2 regions of the Pelorhabdus rhamnosifermentans genome follow, and region 2 is predicted to be linked to the other one. Evidence: riboswitches for the same ligand, from Rfam matches in the RefSeq annotation. Region 2 holds a riboswitch; the other holds the start of a gene.

Region 1 (6,725 bases), on a different contig from region 2:
ACCAAAGTTGCCAATAATCATATACCAAGTTGACTTATACTTAAATAAGTCAACCCAACCAACTTTCGCTTCATCTCCTGTCACTTGACTATTCTGTATATCTGACTCAGCTTTTACAACAACGTCACTGCTCGTTTCCGGATCATGATAGGATATCAGCCATAAAGCCAAAACAATCAGCCCAGCGACACCAATAATAATAAACATAACCTTCCATGAATAGGCCAGCATCAAAGCCGTGAGTAGTGGCGGCGCAATACCGTTAGATATTTGCGAACCTGTATTAATTACAGCTATCGGCGTCCCACGATCTTCTTTGGTAAACCATTTGTCTATCGCCTTAACCCCAGCAGGGAAGAAGGGCGACTCTGAAATACCTAACAACATTCTCAGTGAATAGAAAAAAGAATAGCTCGTACTGAAGGCTGTGGCAATGGTAATAGCTGACCATAATCCACAGGCCCAGCCAAACATTTTTTTGGGTCCAAATTTATCAACAAGCCAACCGGCTGGCAAATTAGCTAAAGCATAAGGCCAAAGAAATGCCGACATTAACAATCCCATTTGCAAGGGATTTAACCCATACTCTTTAGCAATTAAGGGATTAGCTACACTAAGATTCGACCTGTCCAGATAATTTACAACAGCTCCAAGCAATATCAAACTAACAAACCACCATCTTTTGTTAGTTTTAGGTGCTGTAGATATTACTTTAGAATTATTTTTCATTAATATAAATCAACTCCTTGGAATTTTTGTTCCCATACTCTCTGATTACGGCCTTGTGGACTCTCTATAAATAATATCGAGATCAAAGTTCTTCTGTTTTTCAGAATAATTCGGATCAAGTGTTCGTTGAACTAATAATTGCATAGCATAAAATGACATTTCTTCTACAGGTAAATTGACTGTCGATAATTTAGGAATGGTAAAATTTGAATAAACTTGATTATCAAAGCCAAAAACCTCGCATTGATTAGGAACTTGAATACCATAATCATGCAAGGCCGAAAGAGATCCCATGGCAGTTTGATCGCATAGACAGATGAGTCCGGTAGGCGCATTGCCGCTCTCAATCAGCTTCACTACAGCATGATATCCGCTAGTTTCCGTAAAATCACAATATCTAATCATATATTCTCTGCCTATAAGAGCTTCAGTTAAACCCGCAAGTCGTTCATCTAAGGCTTGCGATGAAACAGATGATGCCAAAATAGCAATTTTTTGATGCTTATTCTTGATAAAATGCTCTGCAACCTGTTTAGCTGCCGCAAAATTATTTGCACTGACATAAGGATAAATTGGCGAAGTCCGATGAAAAAACACAACAGGAACACTTGGCGAAACACGATGAATATATGTTTCATCTGCCATCGATGTATTCGCTAAAATTGCACCATTAAAAAGATTGGGCTGATATAACTCTTTGACACCCTGAATCCCCATTTCATCCATTGTTTTAACTAATAAATTGATGGTAATCGTCTCAAGAGAAGAACTGAATCGATGAATTCCGGTTAAAATACGTCCAATCAATCCTACACGTGTATCGATAGGCCACAACACAGCGAATGTTAAACTCGTCTTCCCACTTTGACGCAATTTTCGTGCTGACATATTGGGCACATAACCTAATGAGAGAGAAATTTCGCGTACTTTTTGAATCGTCTCTTCAGAAAAACGAATGGCTTCCGCCTTTTGGTTCAAAATAAGCGAAGCCGTCGTAATCGATACATTTGCTGCCTTTGCAACGTCCTTAAGAGTAACTGCCATAAGTATCTCCTTTGTTACTTTTTTTTATAGCTCCACCTCCCCGTTAGTAAAACGTTTTACTAAATATAATATACCATTTTCAAAAATTGGATTCAATTATTTTTCAATAAATTCTGTTTTTAGTTACTTTTTAGTGATAGAGGCTACTAATATTACGATGAACCATACTCACATGATAAGTCATAGCTTTTTCAGCAGCCTCAGCATCTTGACTGCGAAATGCTTCAAGCAAAGCAAGATGTTCTGTAATCGTTTGCGATAGACGATTTTCAACATGCATGGATTGAAGACGCGCCACTTGAATATACTTATGAAAATTACTTAATGTAAGATTTAACATTTTACTGCCTGACGCTTCATAAATTGTCTGGTGAAATTTGTTATCTAAGTCCGCTATTTCCTCTATGTTATCTTTTTGCGCATAAAATTCCGTAAGATCGACTATCTTCTGTAACTCTTTAAGCTCTAAATCAGTCAGCCGCGGAGTAGCCCAACGTGCCGCCAAGCCTTCAAGGAGCTGCCGCATGACACAAATATCCGCTACATCCTTATCAGAAATGCCGAGAATAATGGCACCCTTTTTAGCTGTCGTTTCTACTAGTCCTTCTACTTCCAATAGCCAAATCGCCTCGCGAATAGGCGTACGGCTCACACCCAATTCCTGGGCCAGTTTCGTTTCAAGTAAAATATCTCCTGCTGAATAAACGCCATTAATAATTTGCGATTTAATATATTGAAATACCTTCTGGCGCAAAGAGGTATCTGGCGCAGAGAAAAGTTCTATATCTTTGGTCATTACATAGGTCCTCCATTAAAAAAATTTCTACTATTAATAGTTTATTATAAGTTTAACAAGAGTACAAGTCGCTAACAATATATTTCATATGAACTTGGATGTTATGTGCACTGCAAAAACACAAATAAGGGATATAGCTTGTTGATTGTCTATTCCATTTACACAAAAAATAATTTTAACTATTTTTCAATAAATACCTAGTAAAACGTTGCATGGAGTGCTATAATGTATTTAAAAATAAACGTATTCATGGAGGTGTGTATTTATGTATACAATGTTTTATTTGAATGATGATGAGGTTCAAGAAAACGAAGAACAAGCTCAAGCAGAAATGGATACTTTATTAGACGAACAAGAATGGCTCAACTTTAAGTTAGGCTTACTTGCTGAATGCTAGAAAGCAAAGAAAAAAAATAACATGTTTGCGACAAAGATGTCGCTCTATCCGTTAAGTTCACCTTAACGATAGGAGTGATTTTTTTATCAATATTTATGAATAAATATTTATTTCCAATGAATTTTTATTCTTATTAGAGCTAAATAATAGCAAACAGCAGTAATTGTCAATGTCAAGACAACTACTGCTGTTTTTTTGATGGTTAAAATGGGTAAAAAGAAAATTCACACGTTAAATTGTGTAATAATCAGCCGAAGCTCTTCAGACATTTTAGCTAATGCCTCACTAGATGCTGCAATTTCTTGCATCGAGGCCGACTGTTCCTCTGTTGCAGCAGAAACTGTTTGAGTATGCTCAGCTGTTGCGCTACTAATATTATCAATTTTTTGCATAGAGGAAACAATTTGTTCACTTCCTCCTGCCACTTGCTGAATCGCAGCAGAAATATTTTCTACTTGATTAGAAACTTCTTCAATTAACGCCGCAATTTCCCCAAAAGCCCTCCCTGCCGTACCAGCTACTTCCGAACCGAGTTTGACTTCTTTCGTCCCGTCTGCCATAACAAGTACAGCCTTTTCCGTATCTCCTTGAATTTCACCGATAAGCACTGCAATATGTTTGGCTGCTTCTTGAGATTGTTCAGCTAATTTACGGACCTCTTCAGCTACAACAGCAAACCCTTTGCCTTGTTCGCCTGCACGCGCCGCTTCAATCGCTGCATTCAGTGCAAGAAGATTTGTTTGACTGGCTATTCCCGAAATAGTATCTACAATTTGACCAATCTCTTTGGAGCGTTCCCCAAGACCCGCCACAACTTGTGCCGAATGCACGACTGATTTTTCGATAATAGCCATTTGTTTCGTTGTATCATCGATAGCCTCTCCACCATTTTTTGCTGCCAAGGAAGTTTTTTCAGCCGTCGCGGCTACATTTCCCGAATGAGCGGCAACTTGTTGAATGCTTGCCGACATTTTTTCCACGACTCCTGTTGTTTCATGCACTGCCTCAAGTTGAGAGGAAGCACCTGAAGCCACTTTTGTAATAGATCCAGCAACTTGACTGACAGCAAGTGCCGACTGTTCCGCATTGGCCGTTAGTTCTTCTGATGATGCTGCCACTTGCTCAGCGGAAGTAGCAACTTGCTGAACCAAACTGCGAAGTTTTGCTACCATTGTATCAAAGTGAATCGCCAGTGTATCTAATTCATCTTTTTCTTGGATATTTTCTTCCGTTAGATTCCCCGCTACAGCCTGAACCGTTAAGTCTCCTTGCGCAATTTTTTCAGTCGCCTGATTTAATGCAATAATAGGCTTCGTAAATCGCCGCGAAAGAACAACACCCAATCCACAAGTCACAATAAGAATAATTCCTATTGTGATTAACGAAACAATCGTTAAAGGCGTTAACTTCATGAGAATTTCTTTTTCAGGTACATCAATGCCTAAACTCCAATGCATTCCAGGAATCGGTGCATAAGCCATATACTTACTTGTACCAGCTTCCATATCATGGCTAATTCCTTTATCCCCATGAATCATTTTTTGGGTAATTTCTTTCGACTGATTCGTAGCATTGGCATCATTCAAAATATTTTGCTTCATAACCATACTCTTATCAGGGTGAATAATCGTTAAGCCATCACCTTGAAGCACATAAGCATAACCGCTTTGAGCAATCTTAATTTCATTGATGCGCGAAATAAGCGTATCAACTGTTACTGTACCGCCTAAGACACCCACAATCTGGTTGTTATTTTTGATGGGAGCCACTACAGAAACGACCATCTTGCCGTCTACTTTAGAAATTACAGGATCTGTTGTAAAAACTTTTCCAGTAGACATGACTTGTTTAAAATACTCGCGATCCACAATATTGGTTCTATCACCTGTTGTATGAATAGCCTGTCCTTTTGTATCAACCAGCCAGAATCGTAAATAATTAGGATTACGCTTAACTTCTTCATTTAAATAACGAAGAGCAGCTGCCTGATCGCCATTAACGACACTCTGATTTGTTGCAAGAATAGCCACTTCCCGCTGACGCATCTCTATCCACTGCCCGATTTCTCTGGCATAGGCATCAGAACGATGCACAAGATCTTCCTCTGCGTCAGAAACTAAGATGCTTTTTGCATTATAAAAATTGCAGAAGCCTAAAATACTTAATGAAAGTAGCAGTCCGCCCACTAAAGCAACAATTACTTTGACCTGAATACTTTTCCCCAGCCAATTTTGACCCGTCATTTTCAATCCACTCATTACAAATTTCACCCCTAATGTTCCTTTCCATTTACTTCATGCCACACTTTTACTACCTTCTGAGTCCCCTCCCAGCATAAAAAATTAGCACCTGCCAGTGGCAGGTGCTAATAATAATCCGTAATTAAACAGCAACCTGGCAATCATAGATATGACATCTTTAGACCCATGGCTTTGCGCCATTACTTTTCAGTAATTTTGCTAATTATAAAATTTTATAAAGCAGATAGTAATAATTATTATAAGATTTTTTTCCCATTTAGTCAACCAAGTAACTATAAACAGAACTTATTCACTACTTCTTGAAGATTCTGCGACAATTTAGCTAGTTCTTGACTGGATGCAGCAATTTCTTCCAGCGAAGCCGACTGCAACTGTGTAGCTGCCGACACTGTTTGTGCCTTTTCAGACGCCTTTTTACTCAATTCATCGATTGTCTCTACTGAAGAAGCAATTTGATGACTGCCCCCTGTCATTTCCTGAATAGCTACGGAAATCTCCTTAATTTGGCAAGAAACTTCCAATACGATAATTTCCATAGACTGAAAAGCCTTCCCTGTTGCATCCACGACATCTGCTCCGACTTTCACTTCATTCGTTCCTTCTGACATAGCCTGTACAGCTTGAGATGTATCACCCTGAATAGAACTGATTAACTCCGCGATCTCCTTTGTAGCCTGCTGAGACTCTTCCGCTAATTTTCTTACTTCTTCAGCAACAACGGCAAATCCGCGTCCATGTTCGCCTGCCCTTGCTGCCTCAATCGCGGCGTTTAAAGCCAACAAATTAGTCTGCTTAGCAATCCCTGCTATGGTATCGACAATTTGCCCGATTTGTTTTGACTGCTCGCCCAACTTGACAATAACTTGGGCTGAAGTATTCACTGTGTTTTCAATCCGATCCATCTGACTTACCGCTTGTTTTACAGCCTTTCCCCCTGTTGTTGCCGTCTCAGCAGCTTGCTCCGATTTTAGCGCCACATCATCGGCATGACTCGCAATACGCTCTATACTGGCTAGTAACTGCTGCACTGCCGCTGAAGTATCCTGTATAGCTATCAGTTGCTGCTCAGAACCTTGGGCTACGCTGGTTGTGGCACAAGCAACATCACTTGCAGCCTGGGCCGACTGATCGGCACTAGCTGTTAACTGCTCTGATGACTGTTTTACCTGCTCTGCCGATGTTGCCATTTTCCGAATCACGTCACGCAAACTGGCTTTCATTCGATTAAAGGAAATACCTAACTCCCCAATTTCATCAGATGACTTTACATCTACATCTGCCAAACTAAGATTCCCACTCGCGATACCTGCCGCAGCTTGAGCAATGACATTAGCCGGTCTGGATATCGTACGGCTAATAAAGATACTGACAAAAACTGAAATACCCGCGACCAAAAAACTCACAAGGACTAATAGAAATTGTACTCCGTCCGCCTTTTTCGTACTATTTACTTCTTGCTCTTCAATATGTTGTTTCACAGCACCAATCAATAGCCTTG
Region 2 (6,725 bases):
GAAGGCCATTATCTTGACGCATGGTCATGAGGACCATATTGGCGCTCTTCCTTATGTACTTAAACAACTTAATGTTCCTGTATATGGGACAAAGTTGACATTAGGAATACTTCAGGGTCGCCTAAAAGAAAATAATGTATCCCCTGTTAATTTGAATCCTGTCAAAGCAGGCGATCAAATTCAAGTGGGTGCATTTAAAATTGGCTTTATTCATGTTAGCCACAGCATTGCCGATGCTGTTGCTTTGTCCATTCAAACTCCAATTGGAACTATTGTCCATACAGGTGACTTTAAATTGGATCAAACGCCTATTGACGGTAAGGTTACTGATTTTCACCGCTTTGCCGAGTTAGGTGACCAAGGCGTGCTTGTTATGCTTGCAGATAGTACCAATGCTGAACGTCCTGGTTATACCAAGAGTGAACGCAGTGTAGGGGCATCTTTTGATGATACGTTCCGCAATGCCAAGGGGCGCATTATTATTGCCAGTTTCTCATCCAACATTCATCGTTTGCAGCAGGCCATTGATATGGCTTGTAAATTCAAACGTAAAGTAGCTATTTTAGGTCGCAGTATGGTAAATGTTGTTAGTATTGCTTCAGAGCTTGGCTATATGAATATTCCCGAAGGTATGTTGATTGATATTGATGAAATCAAAAATTATCCTTTGTCCGGTATTGTGATTTTAACAACAGGTAGCCAGGGTGAACCCATGTCCGCTTTGACCCGTATGGCTATGTCTGATCATCGCAAAGTTGAAATCATGCCTGGTGATACGGTCATTATTTCAGCCACACCAATTCCGGGAAATGAAAAACTAGTCTCAAAGACCATTGACTTCTTATTTAAACAAGGTGCAGATGTTGTTTACGGTGCGTCTTCTGGAATTCATGTATCAGGACACGCCAGTCAAGAAGAATTAAAAATGATGCATAATCTTGTTCGACCAAAATATTTCGTACCTGTTCATGGCGAATATCGTCATCTTATTGTTCATGCAAAATTAGCTCAAGACTTGGGTATGCCTAAACAAAATATTTTGGTTGCTGAAAATGGCCAAGTATTAGAATTTAGTCCTGAAAAGGCTGTTATCAATGGAAAGGTTACGGCTGGAAAAGTGCTTGTTGATGGATTGGGTGTTGGTGATGTTGGGAATATTGTCTTGCGTGATCGCAGACAACTATCGCAAGATGGTATCTTAATCGTTGTTGTGACGATGGATAAACAACGCGGCTGTACTGTTGCAGGTCCTGATATTGTATCACGAGGATTTGTCTATGTTAGAGAATCTGAGAAACTTATGGATGAAGCGAAAGATAAGGTACAACTGGCACTTGATAAATGTCAAACAAACGGTATTACTGAGTGGGCGGCTATTAAGTCTAATGTCCGCGACGCATTAGGAAAGTATCTTTATGAACGCACGCGTCGTCGTCCAATGATTTTACCGATCATTATGGAAATATAAGTTCGATTTTTTGTTTATTTTGCTTTAACGAAAAAGTGGCTGCACAAATCGATGTGTAGCCACTTTTTTTGTTAAATATTATCTCCAATAATGAAATAACCAAGTCAGACTAATTTTTGACATTGATTTGATAAGGCAATGAGTGGGGAGGTATGTCTTATACGAGATGTTTAGCGTTAAAAACAATTGATTAAAAGTACACCTGGATTTTAGCCGATAACTGCCTACGTAGACGTATTTGAATGAGAAAGGATTAGAATAATGACTTTCAGGACTAAATACCCCCTTGAATAAATGAGTAGTCAATTATACAATATATATTGTATATTTTTTCATTAAATTATTTTAATTTAAAATGTTGGCAAACTTACTGAAAGGTAAGGACGCAAAACTTCGGGTCTACGTACGATATGTATATGACTGCCAAGTTGCAAAAATGAGAATTCATTGTTTGCAACTTGACAGTCATATTTTTTGTGTAAATATTTGTCATAACTGTAATATTATGTTATCCTGATACTGCGTGTAAGACTTATAGGTTTTGTTTATAAGGCGAGTATTATTTCATCTTTTTCCAATCGGTCGGTAAAATAAAGAAAAGTTAAAGAGAAGATGGTTTTGATAGTATATTTGATCAGGATGGTGAATTATTAAGTGAAAAAGTTTTTTATATTGCTGGTTTCAATGGCAACGATAATTGGTATATCTACAGATGAGTTGAAGGAAAATGTGGCATATGCTTCAAATGAGCTCATGAATATGAGTGAACTTGATAATAATCGTTCTGGTGTGGCTGAATTTGCATATGAAATGGAAAAGATTACGGAAAAGGTAATATCATTTCCAGCCATAAATGTTGAAAATTTTAAAGTTGAATTTTCATATGCTATGGCGCAAGTCACAGCACAAGTAATGCCGATTATACCTGCTGATCAAAGAACTGATTTTGCGTATAAAATGGCAAAAATTACGACTAAAATAAATAGCGACCAAAATTTAGATATCGAGAAAGCCAAAGCTGAATTTGCATATGAAATAGCGCAACTTACAACAAAAATCATAACTAATGGAGATATAAGCACTCCTGCTAACAGGCCATTACTTAAAGTGGGTGTTAATGATAATGATTCCAAAACAGCATTGCTTCGGAATAATGCCGACATTGAGAAAAAAGTACCAGTTAAGGTGAACGATACCAACACGGATCAAAGAGATATTGATAATAAGACTTACACGGGACTTATAGACGAATTGATGCATGTGGGTGACCGTAGCAAGCATGTGGACAATAAAGTCAAGGTAGACGGTGAAGTTCGTTATCATTATGCATTTAACAGAGGTTCCAATCGATGGGATAAGGATTCATCCGGAATTCGAACTTACCTTGGTTTTGGCACGAATATTAATGAGGATTGGCGTGTCAATGGTATGATGGACATTGAGAAGAGTTTTGTGAATTATAATAATAAATTCGAGCTTTCACGTATAAATGTTGTAGGAAAATTAAGCTCATCAATACTTACTGCAGGTTCTTTTGGATATCTTATGGCAGAAGGAAATATTTATGATAGCGGTTTTAAAGGTGCAAAAGTTGATTTTGGAAAACCAGTAAAATATACGTTGAGTTATGGAAAAACTGATTATACGAAAAAACTATCCATAGCAACTGTACGGTATGATGATTTTGATTATAATCTGGAAGCTAGTATTTATCATTATCAGCTGGATAATGGAGTCTACAATCAAAACACAATTCGGACTCTTGGTGGAAACTACAACTTCAGTAATTTCGGCATAGGGGCCATGTATTTGGGTTCCAATCTGAAAGATAGCAAAGGTGAGAGTAATGGCTACGTGTTTAGTCTTAACTATGGTGATCTAAAAACATATAGACCGGGTACATATAACATTTTTATAAAATATTATAATCAACCGCTAGGTACTTATATTGAACATGGAATGAATGGCATAGGCAATTTGGGTTTGATGCAAGGATTTAAGGGTTACGGAGTAGGGACTCACTACACATTTGCAAACAATTTGGTTGGAGGGTTGGAATATTACAACTTAACAGATAAAGTATCAGGGGAAAGAGGGAAAACCTGGTGGAGTGAACTAACACATTATTTTTAATAAGAAAATGGGTGAGATAAAATGCAAATGGAAATATTTGAAAGAGTACAGACGAAGAAAGATTTTTTAGCCGTTGTAGGCCTTGGATATGTAGGTTTGCCTATTGCTGTTGCGTTTGCGGAGAAAGTCAAAACGCTGGGATTTGACATTAATCAAGAAAAAATTAATGTTTATAAAAAGGGTATTGATCCCACCCATGAAGTCGGGGACAAAAAAATTCAAAGTACAACATTGGAATTTACTACCGATCCAACAAGGTTAAAAGAAGCTAGCGTTATCATTGTTGCTGTTCCAACGCCTGTTAATGGAGATAAAACACCAGATTTAGCACCTGTTGTTAATGCCAGTAAAGTCGTAGGACAAAATTTATCGAAAGACAGTATTGTTATCTTTGAATCTACTGTGTACCCGGGAGTTACAGAAGATGTTTGTGTACCTATATTGGAGAATGAATCAAGATTGGTATGTGGGAAAGATTTCAAAGTTGGTTATTCGCCGGAAAGAATTAATCCCGGGGATAAAATGCATAAGCTTGAAAACATTCGGAAAATCGTTTCGGGTATGGACAAAGAAACAGTGGAAAACATTGCGGCTGTCTACGAGTTGATTATTCACGCGGGTGTTTATAAAGTACCGAGCATTAAAGTGGCGGAAGCGGCAAAATTGGTTGAAAATGCCCAAAGAGATATTAATATTGCCTTTATGAATGAATTGGCCATGGTTTTTGATCGAATGGGAATCAATACAAAAGATGTTGTAGATGCCATGAATACCAAATGGAATGCTTTAGGATTCTATCCGGGATTGGTAGGCGGACATTGCATTGGTGTCGATCCGTATTATTTTATTTATCAAGCGGAGATGTTGGGTTATCACTCGCAGATTATTGCTGCCGGGAGAAAAATCAATGACAATATGGGGATTTTTGTCGCTGATATGGTGATAAAAAAATTGATTCAATCCGATAAAAATGTTAAAAAGTCCAACATTTATATTATGGGAATCACTTTCAAAGAAAATTGCCCCGATATGCGCAATTCAAAAGCCGTGGACGTTTGTAAACACCTTGCGACATATGGAATTAAAGTAAAGGTGGTAGATCCGGTCGTCGATCAAATGGAATTAAAAAGAGAATTCGATACGGAACTTGTAGATATAAAAGATGTCAAGAATGCGGATTGTTTGGTGTTTTTAGTAGCACATCGACAATTTGAAGAGTTACGACTGACGGATGTGAACAGTATGTTCAAAAAGCAAACAAAACATGTTATTGTTGATATCAAGAATATATTTGAACAGGAAACCATAGAGAAAAAGGGTTACTCCTACTGGAGTCTTTAATCATAAGAGGTGATATACGTGAAAAACAAGAAAATTGTATTATCACTGGTTCTGCTTATATGTATTTGTCTAACTGGGGTGCTTTTATTGAAAGACTTCTTTACGACGCAGACAGGTGGCAACCATCGTAATATTACCGATGCGGAAAGTTTCTATAATGCCGATGCGGAAATTATACAAGCTTTAGGGCAGATGAAAAACAGTCAAGAGAAGGCAACGGTCATTACACATAGTAATAGTGGTCAGCGTGTGATTGCTTTAACTTTTGATGGATTAACAGATCGTACTATCGTACAACAGATTTTGGACTTATTGAAAAAATATCATGCTAAGGCGACATTTTTTGTGGATGGAGTACAGACTGCTGAAGATCCACAAATCGTTGTAAATATTAAAAACGCAGGACAACAAGTAGAAAACTATACACTTTCAGGCATGGTTAAAATGGAAAATCTACCAATGGATAGATTGGTTAAAGATTTTTGTCGTGCGCAAAAAATTGTCCAAGTGACTACTGATAAAGGACCGAATCTTTTAAAATGTAATGATACAAACTATACGGATCAATTGCTTCAAGCGGCGAAAGCCTGTGGTTTTAAGAGCGTTGTAAAAAGTGATGCTTTTTTAAATGTGAAGCAAATAAATTCGCTTCATGTAGCAGCGGACAATTTTGTAGGCAATATTAGACCGGGAAGTATTATTTCCGTTAAACTAAAAACGAATATCGAACCGATTATAAATGAACAGGGAAAAACAGATTTAAAACCAGCAATAGACAAACAGCCTGGGTTAAAAGAATTGCCTAAACAGGAAGATTTGGGAGAAAAAGAGATTGTCGATGCAGTAGAAAAACTTTTAATTGCGCTTGAGAAGGCAAATTATACTACCGTTTATGTGGAAAATTTTTCGAAAAACAATATAACCCAGGAACTAATGAAAACTACCTTAAACGATGTTAAAGAGGTTAACGACTCTTCTTTTCTAGTAAACGCAGCTTCTCTCGTAAAAGAACAAATTAAGTCTTTATTTAGTTGCCGCACAGCTTATGCAGCAGAGAATATAGATAGCAATGCACAAGAAATCAAAACCATTTTAACCACGGAGTCAGCGCTTTCATATACATTTGGAGGATTATCGAATGAAGGAGTAGTGAACGACGTACTTGAAAGATTAAATCGTCTGGGTATTAAAGCAACGTTCTTTGTGACGGAAACAGAGATGAAAAAATATCCAGAAACAGTACGGAAAATCATTGAAAATGGGCACGAAATTGGTATTGCTATAAGGCCGAAAAATGAGGAAACCTTCGATAAAATTCGTGAAAATATTACGCGTTGTCGCAAGATGCTTGAAGAGCAGTTTGGTGTGACAACGAACTTGATAAAACAGCCATCGGGTATTGTAGCAGATACAACAAAAGAAGCTGTTTCAACGTTGAAATGTAAATTGATTGGTCAATCTATGAATGTTGTACAAACTAAACATAAAGATTATACTTCCGCCGATCAGGTACTATCGGAAATTTTTCGCAAATCCATGATTTCTTTAGCTCGCGGACAAATTTTATATTTTAGAATGGATTATTATACGAATGACCAATTGGTTGGCAATTTGATGGAAATAATCAAACAACGCAAAGTGGATAACATTGCCTATGCAAAATCTTATGATAATCCTGCAAGCAATCCGGCCAATGATTCACAGTATATGATTAAGCCGGTAGGAGAAATCCTTAATAATACCAAATTTATTTATCAATATCCGGTAGATCTGAAAAATGTTC

What was found. A riboswitch is a leader RNA that binds a small molecule or an ion and turns the genes downstream of it on or off. The one in region 2 is predicted to bind cyclic di-GMP.
Region 1: another riboswitch for cyclic di-GMP. It lies ahead of Ga0466249_RS04865 (methyl-accepting chemotaxis protein); the one in region 2 lies ahead of Ga0466249_RS14870 (S-layer protein).

The regions. Positions count from the first base shown of each region.
Region 1 covers NZ_JAHGVE010000003.1:759-7,483, reverse strand. The annotation lists gene Ga0466249_RS04880 (MFS transporter) at 1-729, opposite strand, end outside; gene Ga0466249_RS04875 (LacI family DNA-binding transcriptional regulator) at 775-1,773, opposite strand; gene Ga0466249_RS04870 (GntR family transcriptional regulator) at 1,904-2,569, opposite strand; gene Ga0466249_RS27020 (hypothetical protein) at 2,835-2,966, shown strand; gene Ga0466249_RS04865 (methyl-accepting chemotaxis protein) at 3,191-5,224, opposite strand; cyclic di-GMP riboswitch class I at 5,352-5,437, opposite strand; gene Ga0466249_RS04860 (methyl-accepting chemotaxis protein) at 5,500-6,725, opposite strand, start outside.
Region 2 covers NZ_JAHGVE010000012.1:53,854-60,578, reverse strand. The annotation lists gene Ga0466249_RS14875 (ribonuclease J) at 1-1,468, shown strand, start outside; cyclic di-GMP riboswitch class I at 1,819-1,904, shown strand; gene Ga0466249_RS14870 (S-layer protein) at 2,123-3,601, shown strand; gene Ga0466249_RS14865 (nucleotide sugar dehydrogenase) at 3,629-4,942, shown strand; gene Ga0466249_RS14860 (polysaccharide deacetylase family protein) at 4,961-6,725, shown strand, end outside.